2 regions of the Paenibacillus sp. FSL R5-0914 genome follow, and region 1 is predicted to be linked to the other one. Evidence: riboswitches for the same ligand, from Rfam matches in the RefSeq annotation. Region 1 holds a riboswitch; the other holds the start of a gene.
The links. A riboswitch is a leader RNA that binds a small molecule or an ion and turns the genes downstream of it on or off. The one in region 1 is predicted to bind cyclic di-GMP.

Region 2: another riboswitch for cyclic di-GMP. It lies ahead of MKX60_RS30720 (DUF6612 family protein); the one in region 1 lies ahead of MKX60_RS24095 (glycosyl hydrolase).

Annotation. Positions count from the first base shown of each region.
Region 1 covers NZ_JBBORH010000003.1:166,065-171,529, forward strand. Annotated here, with positions in the region: gene MKX60_RS24085 (UDP-glucose dehydrogenase family protein) at 1-1,209, shown strand, start outside; gene MKX60_RS24090 (sugar phosphate nucleotidyltransferase) at 1,913-3,286, shown strand; cyclic di-GMP riboswitch class I at 3,423-3,502, shown strand; gene MKX60_RS24095 (glycosyl hydrolase) at 3,515-5,065, shown strand; gene MKX60_RS24100 (glycosyl hydrolase) at 5,219-5,465, shown strand, end outside.
Region 2 covers NZ_JBBORH010000005.1:81,392-86,856, reverse strand. Annotated here, with positions in the region: gene MKX60_RS30730 (FprA family A-type flavoprotein) at 1-821, opposite strand, end outside; gene MKX60_RS30725 (CapA family protein) at 1,091-2,107, shown strand; gene MKX60_RS30720 (DUF6612 family protein) at 2,189-3,037, opposite strand; cyclic di-GMP riboswitch class I at 3,155-3,246, opposite strand; gene MKX60_RS30715 (RNA polymerase sigma factor) at 3,451-3,969, shown strand; gene MKX60_RS30710 (DUF4179 domain-containing protein) at 3,953-5,465, shown strand, end outside.

The sequences.
Region 1 (5,465 bases):
CCTATCTATGAGCCGGGAATCGAGGAACTGATTGAACTGAATCTTCGTGAGGAACGGTTATCTTTTTCTGCAGATCTTCAAGAGTCGGTGCGCCGTTCAGATATTATCATTCTTGCTGTAGGTACGCCATCATTGCCTAACGGTGAAGCAGACTTAACCTACATTGAGGGTGCAGCCGCTGAAATCGCCAAAGCGATGGAAGGGCACAAAATTATAATGACTAAATCTACAGTTCCCGTAGGGACAAATGAGAAAATCTCCAAAATGCTCTCTAAGTTTACCCATCATTCTTTTGATATCGTGTCTGCTCCCGAGTTTTTACGTGAAGGGTCAGCGATTCGCGATACCCTCCATCCCGACAGAATTGTCATTGGTCTTGATAATCCAGAGCTGGAACCAACCATGCGCGAGCTTCATAAGGGTTTCACTGAAAATGTATTTGTAACAGATATACGCAGTGCTGAAATGATCAAATATGCTTCAAATGCATTTTTGGCCACGAAGATTTCCTTTATTAACGAGATCGCCAATATTTGTGAAAAAGTGGGAGCTGATGTAACCGAGGTAGCACAAGGAATGGGTATGGACCAAAGAATCGGGTCATCCTTTCTGCAGGCTGGTATCGGTTATGGAGGCTCCTGTTTCCCGAAAGACACTAATGCGCTCATTCAAATTGCGGGCAACGTCGATTACGAATTCAAATTATTGAAATCTGTAGTCGAAGTGAACAAGGGACAACGGTTTATGATCATCTCCAAGCTGCATGAATCACTTGGCAGCCTGCGCGGTTCGACGATTGGGATTTGGGGGCTTGCTTTTAAGCCTAATACTGATGATGTCCGCGAAGCTCCAGCCAGAGAGATTGTTGAGGCACTGGTGGCTGAAGGGGCAACAGTCAAGCTATATGATCCAATCGCAGCTACAAATTTCAGACAGCAATACGATCATCCGCAGCTTCGCTGGTGCAATCTGCCAGAGGAGGCGGCTGAGGGCAGCGATGCCGTATGCCTCTTGACCGATTGGAGCCTACTGAAGGACATTGATCTGCATCAGCTGGCGAAAAGCATGCGCAATGGGGTGCTGATCGATGGACGCAACGTGTATTCCAAGGAGCAAATCGAGGGTACCGGCCTCGTTTATCATTCTGTCGGCCGCCCGCAGATGGGTGGATTGAGCGGTTATTCTGCTAGTGTGGCTGGAGCGGTTTAATCATTTGTGTTAAGTGTCAGTCGCAACTGCGGTGAATGTTTGGACTTCCAGCCGCTGTTGTTTCCAGATTTCTTGATTTATACCGCTTAATAGCGGATGAAATCCGGAAAAGCTTATGCTTACGAAGTGAGCTTTCCTACGGAAAGCTTTTAGGCGGACGCTATCGCTCTTACAGTTCCAAAATTCCCCCCCCGTCACTCCGTTCCCTTATCATAAGTTTTAAGCAATTTATAAAGTTAGAGTACTCTGATTGTTTATCGCAGTAGCAGATAACCTTGTTGTTGTAGTAGTACTTGCGTTGGCTGCTGCCTCCATAGGAGCAGAAGCAAATCTTTAGAAAAACGTGCTGCCTTCCGGCTGGTACAGCCCGGTGCAGTACGGTTCAAGCATTTAGAGGAAGTTGGTTAGGTAAAGAACGGAAAGGGAATTTGGAACTGTAGAAACGGAGTGTTCGCCCGAAAGATTTCCGTAGGAAAGCTAGCTTCGAAAGCATATGCTATCCTCGGATTTCTACCGCTGGCGGCGGTTCAAATCAGGAAATCTGAGGATAACAGCGATCGGAAGTCCAAAATCCCTTGGAGTGGTTCATACCTAATAAATTTTTTAAAAAATGCATCCGCTCGAACTAAGGCTAAGCGGAAGCTATACGTTTTGATAACAATTCAATTATGCTCATTTCCATATATTAAGGAGGGTTCATTCTATGAAAATGGTACTTCTATCAGGCGGTTCAGGTAAACGGTTATGGCCGTTGTCCAACGACTCACGTTCAAAGCAATTTCTAAAGGTACTTGAAAGCCCTCAAGGTGAACCAGAATCCATGGTACAACGTGTCTGGAGACAGCTGGAGGAAGCAGGGATGGCAGAATCATCTTATCTGGCCACCGGCCGCGGCCAAGTAGAAATGATACAAAGCCAACTGGGAAGTCATGTGCCGATTATCGTTGAACCGGAGCGTCGGGATACTTTTCCGGCTATCGCCTTAACAGCTACCTATCTTTATTCAGTGGCAGGTGTTTCTCCAGCAGAGACGGTAGCAATATTGCCTGTTGACCCTTATGTAGAAGCATCCTTTTTCGATACCATAGCTATGCTTGAGGGGACCATGCTGGAAAGTGGAGCAAATCTGGCACTAATGGGTGTTGTTCCTGAACATGCCTCAGAGAAATACGGATATATTATTCCTACCACCGAAGAGGCGGGGGGAAATGGTTTTATGAAGGTGAGTCACTTTCAAGAGAAACCAGACCGTATACAAGCAGAACAGCTCATCGAGCAAAATGCATTGTGGAATTGTGGAGTGTTTGCCTTCCGCTTAGGGTACTTGTTAGATATTTTGCAGCGTAAAGGGTTGCCTTTAGGATATGAAGAATTGCAGAAGCAATATAAGCTATTGTCTTCCATCAGCTTTGATTATGAAGTGGTAGAGAAAGAAGAACATATTGTAGTACAGCCGTATGATGGATTCTGGAAGGATCTTGGAACGTGGAATACGCTGACAGAGGAAATGAGCAGCAAGCATGTAGGAAAAGGTTTTGTAACGGCGGATTCTGAGGGGACTTGCTTGATTAATGAGCTGGATATTCCGATTACGGTAATTGGTGCGAAGGATCTGATCATTGCGGCTAGCCCGGATGGGATTCTAGTTACCCATAAAGCTGAGAGCCCACGGATTAAAGAAGTGCTGAAGACCTTTGAACAAAGACCGATGTACGAGGAACGCCGCTGGGGCCATTACAAAGTTATTGATTATGTGAAATATGATGAAGGCAATGAAGTGCTGACCAAACGGATTTTTATATCCGAGGGGAATAATATCAGCTATCAATTACATCGCAAGCGTAGTGAAATTTGGACAATCGTCAGCGGCGAAGCAAGTATTGTGCTGAATGAGAAAAAACATAATGTGAAGGCTGGGGACGTGGTACGTATACCGGAAGGAACGAAGCACGCGATCCTTGCTTTGACGGATGTCGAGTTTATAGAGGTACAGACGGGTTCTGAATTAGTAGAAGAAGATAACATTCGTATTACTTTAGACTGGAATGATATAGAACTACAACAATTCATTTCATAGGTCTAACCTATCTATTTAACCAATCCAAAATTTCTTGAAACAGGTAAATTGACTCAATTATCAAAAAAAGTCATAAAAACACTAAATATATCATTAATTGTCGTCGATACTTACGGTAAGAGAGATTATTTCTCTTAAATTGAAAAGGCAAACCTATCGAAAGGTAGGGACGCAAAGCTATAGGGCCTTCGAAAGAGTGGCAGCCTGGCTACCGAAAGGGAGATTATTTTGAAAGCTTACCGTACGTATCGATTATTTGGCGCATTTCTGTCACTCGTCTTGTTTCTGACTGCACTTCCGCTTACTGTTGGAATTTCGCCGTCTGTTGTCATAGCTGCTTCAAATTCTGGAACGCCAGTTACCCCAGGAGCCTCACCTGAAGCCGTAAAGCTGCTTAACTATTTTTACTCGATCTCAGGAAAAGGTATTATTGCTGGTCAACATGACTATTTAGAAAGTCCAGATGAAATTAACAATATGCTGAAGGGAACCAGCGGACAATATGCCGCTCTTCACGGTTATGAACTGGGCGCGATCAGCGGTCAGTCAGAAGGAACGATGGCCTGGCAGCGTCAAAATGTGGTGAACAGCGCGATCAACTGGAATAAAGCGGGCGGGATCGTAGCTATGACTTTTCATGCTAACCTGCCGGGCACCTCTTATGACTGGGATAATGTGAAAAAAACACTTAGTCAGAATGAGTTCGATAGTTACGTTACACCAGGTACCAAGCAATATAACAGTCTGATCGCTGAACTTGATAAGGTGGCAGTCTCCCTAAAAAGCTTGCGCGATGCCAATGTTCCGGTGCTTTGGAGACCCTATCATGAAATGAACGGGAACTGGTTCTGGTGGGGGAAGAAAAATAACTTTTCTAAACTTTGGAATATTATGTATGACCGTTTTGTTAACGTTCATAAATTAAATAATTTGTTATGGGTATGGAGTCCGAATGCTCCCAATGTTTGGTCAGATCCTTATGCGCTAACTTATCCAGGTGCTGATAAAGTAGATATTCTGGCAGCAGATATATACGAAAATGATTACCAGCAAAAATACTATGACAGCTTGTTGAGTCTAGCCGCAGGCAAACCGATTGCGATCGGGGAGAATGGTGAAATGCCTAATCTGGAGAAGCTTCAGCAATCACAAAGTAAATGGACGTATATGATGAGCTGGGGAAAAATGCTTTACGAGAATAACAGTGCAGATACAATTAGAACATTTATGAATAGCAACTATACCCTGACCAGAGATAAATTAAATACTGGTCTGGCACCGACACCTAGTGCTGCACCAGCGCCGGCACCTCCCGAAGAAGATGGTGAGGCAGCCATTCCTCTTGCGAAGGGGCTTGCAGGAGAATATTACAACAACATACAGCTATCGGGAACAGCAGCTCTTACTAGAACTGATGCAATTATCGACTTCAATTGGCGGCAAGGATCGCCGGATGCCGCCCTTGGGATTGATCGTTTCTCCATACGTTGGAGTGGTAAAATTAAGCCATTATATGATGAGCAATATACATTTTACACTACCTCAGATGATGGCATCCGTGTGTGGGTGAATGGGCAATCCGTGATTGATAGTTGGACTAAGCAAAGTGGTACTGAACGTAAGGGTAATATAACGCTGAAGGCTGGCCAGCTATATGATGTCAAGGTGGAGTATTACGAAAATGAAGGCGATGCGAGAGTCCGCTTGATGTGGGAAAGTGCTAGTCAAGCTAAAGAGACAGTTCCAGCAAGTGCACTTTATCTTCCGGATGTCTCCTGATTGATGAAAATTACAGGTCGATCCTTAGTGGCTCTGCGTTATTGCAGAGCTACTAAGCTATAGTCCTCATTAGGTCAGAAGACGATTGTCCGATAACAGGTATGTTTATTTAGCACCTGTGGAGGCAGTACAGCTACCGAAAGGAGGATTTATTTGCGTAAATATTATAAGCAAAACAGATTGTTGTTTACTATATTACCGGTGTTTATTATTTTTTCCTTGCTGCCTTGGGGAGAGGTTAAGGGTCTTCCGAAGGCTATGAGTGTTTCTTCCGCTCTTCCTCCGGCTATACCAAGCAATCCATCAGCTTCTGAAGAAGCCAAGCAACTGCTGAGTAATTTGGTGAATCTACGTGGCAAAGGAATCCTGTCTGGCCAGCATGATTATCTAGAAAGTCCAG
Region 2 (5,465 bases), on a different contig from region 1:
AAGCAATCCTGTATGATTTTGGCCATCTTCTTGGTACTGTTTTTGATGGTGGTATATACGATGGTTGCCTTTTTTCCTTGCGTCGTTTTACGGCTCAATGTGGCGTACATCCCGATATATTTACGTATGTCCTTCCGGATCACAAACCCATGGGAAGGAGCGATCATCCGGATCTCAAGATCCTTAACAGCCTCTAACAGGGTTCTTACATATCTTCTGTGAGGATGAATAATTGCTGCGTAATAGCCCTGGAAATCTTCCGTAATATCAAACCCGGCTTCATCGCTGAATAGATTCTCCACCGCAACATGCGTGCTGAAAATATCACAAGGAAATAAGATTTGATCTTCGATACAATAGGTGATCATCGTTTCTGCGGTATGGAGATACGGTGTTTCTTTAAACAGCAGCGTTTTCCCGCCAATATCCAGCTTATCTCCGTCTTTAACCACCAGGAAGTTCCGGCTATGAAGCTTGTACATTTCCTGCAATTCGGGAACAGCAATCTCGGTGCATACGATCGTAGCATTTGCAGCCTTGGCAGCGAGAGCTGCCAGTCCACCAGAGTGATCAGGCTCTGTATGATTAATTACAATGTAATGGATATCTAGAAGATCAATCATTTCACCCAGACACTCGGCATATTCACGTCCGAATTCCATATCTACGGTATCAATGACAGTTGGTTTACCTGTTTTTAATAAATAAGAATTATAGGTAGTTCCTTTTGCCAGAATCAGGCGGTGAAATGGAACCTGGCGGTTATCGATTTTGCCTATCCAGTAAGTATCCTCGGCGATTTTTTTGAATTGTGTACTCATTTCTTTAACCTCCAATGTTTGATTGATAATGTTTATCAACAACCTTATTTTATTATGGCTGCCAAACAAAAAAGAGGATTTGAATCAAATTATGAAAGTTTGAAAAAAATGAACACCTTAAATTTAGACGATCTAAATAAAGTGATTATGCGTTGGGTCACATTTTAAATAAAAAGCCACACAAATGTTTGCACTTCGCCTTAAAGAAAGAATAACCCATAACAACTTTATGCCATATCCTAATGAAAATAATAAAAAGGTGGATATCCATGACTGAAATACAAATAGCTGCTGTGGGAGATCTAATGGTCAAACGTTATATTATTTCGGATGCTAAACAGCCTGACGGAACCTATTCGTTCAGCCCCCTGTTTGCAAAAGTAGCTCCTTATCTGAAACAGGCTGATTTGACGATTGGCAATCTCGAAACCACCTTTGCTGGAAGTGGCCCCGAATGCCGGAAAAGTCCCCGATCAGGCGGTCCGATATTCAAATGTCCAGACGAACTGGCCCCTGCACTTAAGGAAGCCGGATTCGACGTATTAGTAACGGCCAACAATCATTGCATGGATTATGGTGCCCCGGGTCTGGTTCGGACGTTACGAGTTCTGGACCGTAATGGAATCGACCACACGGGAACAGCTAAATCATTAGAAGAATCCAAGAGAACGCTTATTAAAAACGTCAAAGGAATTACGATTGGCATCCTCTCCTACACAGCAGGAACCAACCGAATTCCTGTACCAGTGAGTAAGCCATGGCTGGTTAACCGGATATCTACGCCCAAGATCATTCGGGAGATTCGAGATTTAAAAAAGAAAGTCGATCTAGTCTTGCTTTATCTGCATTTCGGAAGCGAATATCGTTACACTCCAAACAAGAGGCAAAAAGAGCTGGTCAATCTCTTCTTTAAAAATGGCGCCGACATCATACTGGGGTCTCACCCACATGTTCTTCAACCGTTAGCGCTTCGTGGAAAAAAACAATTCGTTATTTACTCATTGGGGAATTTTGTTTCGACTAAACTAATGAATATTCCTTATACACAAAGCGGTATCATTCTTACGCTTAAAATAAAGAAGGATGAAAAAGGACACACGAGTATAACTAACGTAGGTTACATCCCGACTTGTGTAGATCGAAGAATAAAAAGCGGCAGGAAAATTACAGAGATCATCCCCATCCGCGACGCATTAAAGAGAAGCGCCACCGACATAAAAACAGAGCGGCGAAATCTCATGAATCGAATGTTGAAACATACGACAACAATCTTAAAGAAGGAATAGAAACGTTATTAAAATAGAGAATACAGCAAAAAGCGCTGTTCTACAGAACAGCGCTTTTTGCTCAATATGAAATCGACCTTATTATTCTAGTTCGGCCGGTTTTACAATGGTTGTACCTTTGTTATTCTTGGAATATTTAGCTTCGATTTTCGTGTTGTATGTATCTTTTTCTCCGTCACTTGTCAGTACATAACTCAGATCGACTGTCAGCTTTTCCGTTTGCCAGGTCTTAGTATTGACGAATAATTTCCAAGTTACGCTTTTAGGTTGAACAGTCTCACCATCCCAGAGGTTCTCCTGGTCATAGAGTTTGATTATTCCCTTAGCTGCTGTCGGATCGGTTACCGTGAACTGCAGGACGGTCTGAGCACCGGCAGTGCTGACTTTCATAGATTTTTTATAATTTTTTACCGAATCAAGCATGGAAACAGGATCGTATTGACCTTTAGAATAAAAAGAATCCCACTCCATCTTCTCCAGTCCAATCCAATACTGCGCATCAGGATCGATTGGCTCACCGTCATCGTCGTAACCTTCATCTTCAGATTCATCGATCAGTTCACTTCCGTCTACAAGATAGTAAAACTCCTTGTCATTGGCATATAGACTGTACGATGTTTCTAAAAGACTACTATCAACGGTGCCAGCTGCAGCAAAATTCGGCAGTCGATTAATATCCAGCTTCAGTGTGTTAGTGTTGCTGATACGTACCCCACCGCTCTGAATATCCTGTTTTTTGATCACATCTAAGTGAAAATTCTTTATTGCTTTAGAGGCCGCCGTTACTTTGCTAATCATTTGATCCGCGGTTACTGCTGTTGTGGTAGCTGCAGACACGACTTCAGGATTAGACATCCATCCGATCGTTCCGGACAGCAATAAAGCACCTACTGCCAAACTAGTGCCTATTGTTTTGAAAAAACTTTTCATGTACTTCCCCTTTCAGCCCCTTGCGATAATGTAACGCCGTATAGATCGAAATAATAAAAGAGCTCAAAATAGACTACATATTCTTAGAGCTATCCTTTATGCTTCATAAGACATCCCTATGGCGGCCTGGCGATCATTTCCTTCTGTAGAAAGGCTTTAGACCCATGGCTTTGTGTCATCATCTTTCGATGATTTTACCTTTAACGCGGACATTCAATTAGTTTTAATTAGCTTACGGACGCATGTCCCACCGCTAATTTTATCATGGTTATAATTACCTGTAAACGACTTATCTTCCATTCAAATTCGCTATGATGCTCAGAAGAAATACTTCACTCAAAATGAAAAATGAACGATTACATACGCTTATAAGTCTTATTAATGAGAACAGCAAAGACAGGGGGTGCAGCAAAATGTGTGACCGAGAAATTTTCGAGCTCTATAAAGAACAAGTATATTATTTTTGTTACTACTTAATGAAAAATCAGGCAGATGCAGAGGATATTTGCCAAGAGGTATTTGTAAAGGTTATCTTAGCGGATAAGTCTAAGGTAAGAAACTTGAAATCTTGGATTTTACGAATTGCTTCGAATGAGTGCCACAGTGTGATTAAAAGGCGTAAGACGGGGTGGATGAAAGAAGTACGTAATTATTTACTATCCAGGTCTGAGGAATCAAACCCTGTAGAAAAACGGTTGGATCGACAGGAAACTAAAAAAGAATTACAAGGGTTATACAGTCAGCTTCCCGACAAAATCAGAATGGTAGTAGTCCTTCGTTTTATAAACGAATTGACTGTACCCGAGATCTCTAAAGTTATGAGCATACCCGAAGGAACTGTAAAATCCAGACTGAACAAGGGACTTAAAATACTAAATAGAATGGGTGGAACTCAACTAAAGGAGCTGAGTAGTAATGAATCTGTATATTGAAAAAGATAGACATATTCCCCGACCGGATTATGATTTGATGTGGACTACCATTGAACAAGAAGCATATAAACGTCAAAGAAATCTGAATGCCTCCCAGAATACTCCTAGGCCTAATAAAAAGGTTGTTCCTATCAGCATCGTCTTCTCTTGCCTCTTACTTGTCGCCATTCCTGTATTCGCTAGTATGACGATTAATTGGGATAAAATTGGTGGGCGAAGTGTGAGCAATGCATTAAATAACGGCATCGGTCAACAGTATAATCTTCAAGCTTCCAGTTCAGGAGTAACAATGAATTTGAACGGTGTTGTAACTGACGGAGAAAAAATGAAAATGCTGTTATCACTTGATACTAAATCTGATCTATCCCAATATACTGGATTTGCTACAGAGGAAAACACCATGACTAGTGAATCCGGTGCCAAGGCAAAGGTATACGGTTATTTAGAATACGATCCTGAAAGCCAGAAACTCATTGGAGTATATGAGACACCTGATACATTAAAGGATGATAAAAAGGACTACAAGTTTGAAGCACGGAATCTCATTTTTTACCGTAATCAGAATATTCCCTTACAATCTAATCATCAAGCAGGGGATACAATCGATACTGGAGTTAAGCAATATCCAAGCATTCAAATCGAATCCGTTCGACATGTTTCCAATCAAACCATTATCCGTTACAAAGTCGCTGCATCACCATCTGACTTAGGACGGGGTAACCCACATTTGGTAGTTAGTACTGCAGGTCAAGAGAATGAGGCAATTCCAACCATCATGCCTAACGAAGGATCGGATTTATTTATTGAACAGGTTTTCAATATAACTGAATCAGATTGGAAGGAAGCTAGTCTTCATTTTAGTTACATTGAAGAAGCGAAACGTATTTCAGGTACATGGAAGTTCGATTTTAAAGCAGATGGACAAAAAGCAAGTGAGGCGATTTACACTAAGAAACTGTATAACAGTCCTGAATTTCAAGAAAAGACCGGTATAACCTTAGATCAGCTAGTGGTTACCCCTTTGGATATCCAAATTCTAATAGATGAAAATGATTCGCTTAAAAAAGGAATTGTCCACTATAATACCGCTCAGTTGGTTATAGGTGATAAAACAATCACTGGGGGTTGGAATTTGAAAGGAGATCATTCCGAAAGCTACCAGCATTTATTTCAATTTGAATCTCCGGAATGGTATAACAACTGGTCCGATGTTCCAATGAAACTTATATTAAAGGATGCTGTCATTGAGAAACGTGATACCAGTAAGAATTGGATCACAATAAACAAACCTAAAGAAGAAAAACAGTTCACTTCACTTGATGTCGATGGATTAGACATTGAATTCACGTACTATACTGAAGGCGAAAATTTGATTGTTGAATCATCATCCAAATCTCCTCACTTCAAAAGCGTTAACCAAACTACGTTACGGATTAATGGCAAAGAAGTGGTGCCTGAAATTACACCTAAGGGCATGATATCTACAGGAACTAATA